DNA from 2 places in the Allobosea sp. 05L423 genome. Region 1 is predicted to be linked to the other one. Evidence: predicted binding sites of a transcription regulator. Region 1 holds the regulator's gene; the other holds the start of a gene.
The links. The regulator LexA, encoded in region 1, represses DNA repair genes until DNA is damaged. The targets are predictions, from matches to a motif close to TGTTCNNNNTGTGTTCNG.

Region 1 (2,391 bases):
TCCTTGTCGATCGTGCGGCGCTGAGCATGCGCAATCTCGCGCTTGCGGCCATGATCGTGCTCCTGCGCGAGCCGGAGGCCTTGCTCGGGCCGAGCTTCCAGATGTCCTTCGGAGCCGTCGCGGCATTGATCGCCTTTGCCGAACGCTGGGAGAGCCGAAAGCGCTCCCAGCCGCCGCCGACCTTGCCGTGGCCGCTTGGGCCGGTCTGGGCCGCGGCACTCGGCATCGTCGTCACCACGTTGCTGGCAACGGCCGCGACAGCGCCCTTCGGCGCCTATCATTTTCAGACCTTCAATCCCTTCGGCCTGCTCGGCAATGCGATGGCGCTGCCCTTCGTCTCGCTCTTCGTCATGCCGGCGGCCGTCTTCGGCGTGCTGGCTTACCCCTTCGGACTGGACTGGCCCGCCTGGGCGCTGATGGGGCTGGCTTCCGATGTCGTGCTCAAGGTGGCGCACTGGGTCGCAAGCATCGACCATTCCACGGTGATGATCGCAGCCTTCGGGCCGGCGGTGCTGACCTGCTTCGTGCTGGCGCTGCTGTGGCTGACGCTCTGGACCACGCCCTGGCGCTGGCTGGCGGCGCTGCCGCTCCTGCTCGGCGTGGCCATCGCCGGCAAGCCGGAGCGGCCGGAAATCCTGATCGAACGCGACGGTTCGGGGCTGGCGGTGCGGGGCCCGGATGGCCGCCTCGCGATTGCGGGCAAGCCGAGCCGTTTCGTGCTGCAGCAATGGCTCGCTGCTGATGGCGATCGCCGTTCGCCGGACGATCCGACGCTGCGGGCCGGCATTAGCTGCGATGCGCTCGGCTGCGTCGCACGGACGCCGGATCAGCGCACCGTCTCCTACACGCGCGACAGGTTGGGGCTTATCGAGGACTGCATGCGAGCTGACCTCGTCGTCACGGCCATCCCCTGGAGCGGAACCTGCAAGGCACGGCTGATCGAGCGAATGGCGTTATCGCGCGACGGCGCGACTTCGCTCTATCGAACAGGATCGGGGTGGAGCAGCCATGTCTCGGAGCAGAACGCTGCCGACCGCCCTTGGAGCCGCCGCCGTGAACAGCGCCCTGCGCAAGCCTCGACAGCGCCTCCGAGTGTGACACCGGCTTCCGCCGACGGCGAAGCCGAGGTCGAGCGCCTTCAGTAGCGCCGCATCAGATTGACGAGGCGGCCCTGGATCTTGACCCGGTCCGGCCCGAGCACGCGCGTCTCATAGGCGGGGTTGGCGGCTTCGAGCGCGATCGAGGAGCCGCGCTTGCGCAGTCGCTTGAGCGTCGCTTCCTCGTCATCGATCAGCGCCACGACGATGTCGCCGGTATTGGCCGAATCCTGCTTGCGGATGATGACGGTGTCGCCGTCGAGGATGCCGGCTTCGACCATCGAGTCACCACGCACTTCCAGCGCGTAATGCTCGCCGGAGCCGAGCATGTCGGGCGGCAGCGAGACGGTGTGGCTACGGTTCTGGATCGCCGAGATCGGCGTGCCGGCGGCGATGCGGCCCATGACCGGGATCGCGATGGAGGAGCGGCTGTCCTCATCGGCCGCAGGGCGTGGCTTGGTGAGATTCGGCTGCGAGCCGAGGCCGCCCTGGACGACCGCAGGGTTGAAACGCTGCCGCTGCTGCGGGGCGCCGAGCCCGTCGGGCATCTTGATGATCTCGAGCGCACGCGCCCGGTTGGGCAGGCGACGGATGAATCCGCGCTCCTCCAGCGCCATGATCAGCCGGTGAATGCCCGACTTGGAGCGCAGATCGAGCGCATCCTTCATCTCGTCGAAGGAGGGCGGCACCCCGCTCTCACGCAAGCGTTCCTGGATGAAGCGCAGGAGTTCGTGTTGCTTGCGTGTCAGCATGATCCCCGCCGGCCTTCTCGAAGGCTAGATTCGAAACAAAGCAGGAACACCATACGCGTTCCACTTGTGTTCCGCAAGCGGGCTCCGGCATCGAAGCGAACAGTGGAATCCACTTTTCGGGCAGATCCGATGCGATAACCCTATACAGATCGCTACGATCGCGTCCGACAGGATGAGCGGTGATCTAGCGCAGCGGCAGGATGCGGCAGATGTCGCCTTTTTTTGCCGGCGCGGCATGGGCAGGCCGGATCGTCAATGCCTGCGCCCGTGCCAGCGTGCCGAGCATCGAGGAATCCTGCCGGTCGAAGGGCGTCGCCACCCAGCCATCCGGCCTCAGTGCGAGCTCCGAGCGCAGATAGTCCTCGCGCTCGTCATTGGCCGGCATGTCACGGCCGAGGCGGGCGGGGATGCTGCGGTCGCGGTCGGCCTCCCCAATGCCGAGCAGAGCCTCGATCAGCGGCAGGACGAAGAGATGGCCGCAGACGATCGAGGAGACCGGGTTTCCGGGCAAGCCGACCACGACCATGCGGCCGAGTCGGCCG
Region 2 (2,391 bases), on a different contig from region 1:
TGGAATGTGACGGCTTTGGCTCGGCCACGCAGCTTGACCGTTCTGGTTCCCGCGCTCTGCAGTCGTCCATCATTGAGCCACTTGTGGCGCTCACGAGATGAAATGGAGAGAATGTCCTCGGCCTCGCTGGGGAGGATGGGCAACTCGGCAATATCGGCCAACATATCCGCTACGATCGCAGATCGAGCGTCAAACTCAGCAGCTTCGGCGTCCGGCATGTGAAGGATCGCTTTGCCGGTTTCGACCGTGAGGTGCTTCCGCGTCGACCAAGGAAGCCGCCGCCTCATTTCCCGCTCGATTCCCTTGGCGCGGACCGGCGATCCAAGTGTAATTGTAGATGGGAGAGGCCATTCGGCGAGCTGCGTTGAGGTGCGCTTCACATGATGCTCTGCTCAGGATTGCGGGCCCGGGATTAATCGCACGGATCGATCGCGTGTTCCCAGCTTCTATGTTCCTGGTGGCTGCGGCACGTACGTTGCTCCCTAGTACGTGGGCGTCCTGAAGGTCGTCGATACTCTGTTGGCGATCAGTTGGCTCCCGACTTCAGCTACTCTTTTCGGAGCTTTTGGCGATCGAGCTGCGCTTCAGCGAGCTCCTGCCGGAGGCGCTCGTTCACGCCTTCCAGTTCGGCCCGCAAGGCGCCTCGATCGAGTTCGGCAGGCATTGCCTCGCTGTTGACCGTCTGATCGAGAATATCTGCCAAGACGGTGTGAAGGAACTGGGAGCATTCCCCTTCATTCTCCGGCGTTGGAACCAGGATCTGCGCTAGAAGTGCCAGTGCCAGCCCTCGCCAAGCGACGACCTCGTAGGACTGCTCAACGATTTCGGTTGGATCATCGGAGATCATCAGTACTCCTGCTTGGAGGAAGAGGCTGTGCCTCGGCAACCTCCCGTCGTGTCGCTGTGTTCCCGCCAAACACCGAGCTTGACTCTTGGTCTGTCAACGAGAACATAAAGGGAACATCAGGCATCGTTCTGGCAGGTAAAGCCCGTTGCGGCCACAGCCGGTATTTCAGTCGCTCCGCGACCAGATTGAGCGGATCGAGGGCCGAGGCGCCCGCGGTCGGACTGTGCTGCCGTTCGGAATCGCGACGCTTGATTCGCGCTTGCCTGGTGGAGGCCTAACGCTGGGGGCACTCCATGAAGTCGCCGGCGGCGGAAATGGGGCGATTGATGGTGCGGCAGCGGCTTTGTTTAGCGCCGGAGTTGCCGCCAGGAGTCGTGGCAAGGTGCTCTGGTGTCTCACCCGAGCCGATCTTTTCGCGCCGGCGATGGCGCAGGCGGGGCTGATCCCTGACCGCGTGATCTATGTCGAGGCAGGAGATGACAAGACGGTGCTCGCCTGCATGGAAGAGGGCCTGCGCCATGGCGGGCTGGGCTCCGTCGTCGGCGAGGTAGCCCGCTTGTCCATGACGGCGTCACGTCGCCTTCAGCTGGCTGCGGAGGGGACAGGTGCTATCGGCATCGCGCTGCGACGATGGCGACGAGAGGTCGATGCCTCCGATTTCGGTCAGCCCACGGCGGCGATGACCCGATGGCGCGTCTCGGTTCTGCCATCGACAGTGTTGCCGGTGCCTGGAATGGGACGACCGCGCTGGCTTGTTGAACTGATCAGGGCCAGGGCGGGCGAGAGCGCGGATTTCGAATTGGAGGCATGCGATGACACGGGTCGTCTCGGTCTTCCTCCCGAACTGGTCGATCGATCGGTTCCGGCGGATGGCTCGTGAGCGGCGGACCGGGTGCGGAAGCGGTCAACAGCGACGGATGATGTGACATCCCAGAATTTCGCGGCCTGGGAGAGCCGATCGAACGTCTTCGTCACTTCAGCCCACGCCGCCCATGTCTGATCGTTGAGATCGATCTCCACCTTGATCTCTGTCGCGATGATCGCTGCCGCGACCTTCAAGGCCTCCTCTTCCGCTTCCTCGAAAGCAACGCGCGCGGTCGGGATGGACGACTTCATCACAACGCGAAGTGGCAACTGTTCGCGACGTCGCAGTTTCCGCCAGGCGCGACGCCGATCTGCGACCGCTTCGTTAAGATCCGACTGGAGCAAGACCTTCTGGTGCGCCGCATCGTTGATCAACTGCTTTAGGCCCCCGAGGTCCGGGCTGGTCAGGCTCGCCACCTCGGCGCTCTTGATCTCCCCGACCAAGGGCCCTGGCTGCGGCTCTGGTCCGGGTGCATCGGCTCGGGTGGAACCGGTGGCTCCAGATAGACCTCAGCTGGGGTCGACGCTCGTCTTACGGGGCGAGGCGAACTCAGATTGCGAGTGTAGGAAATGCCAGTGCCGGGCAGGCCCATGGTCAGACGGCTGCCGCGCGGGCCGATGTTGATCATCGCTCCCGGCACGCCGGCGCTCACGCTCACACCGCTGAGGCTGAAGTTCAC

Region 2: the regulator LexA is predicted to act here: its motif matches at 946-963, upstream of AC1DNE_RS12275 (ImuA family protein).

Annotation. Positions count from the first base shown of each region.
Region 1 is NZ_JBFTOA010000002.1:624,297-626,687, reverse strand. Features, by position in the region: gene AC1DNE_RS07025 (ComEC/Rec2 family competence protein) at 1-1,145, shown strand, start outside; gene lexA (transcriptional repressor LexA) at 1,139-1,849, opposite strand; gene AC1DNE_RS07015 (molybdopterin molybdotransferase MoeA) at 2,034-2,391, opposite strand, start outside.
Region 2 is NZ_JBFTOA010000003.1:856,123-858,513, forward strand. Features, by position in the region: gene AC1DNE_RS12265 (hypothetical protein) at 1-380, opposite strand, end outside; gene AC1DNE_RS12270 (hypothetical protein) at 548-847, opposite strand; gene AC1DNE_RS12275 (ImuA family protein) at 993-1,727, shown strand; gene AC1DNE_RS12280 (hypothetical protein) at 2,116-2,340, opposite strand; gene AC1DNE_RS12285 (hypothetical protein) at 2,288-2,391, shown strand, end outside.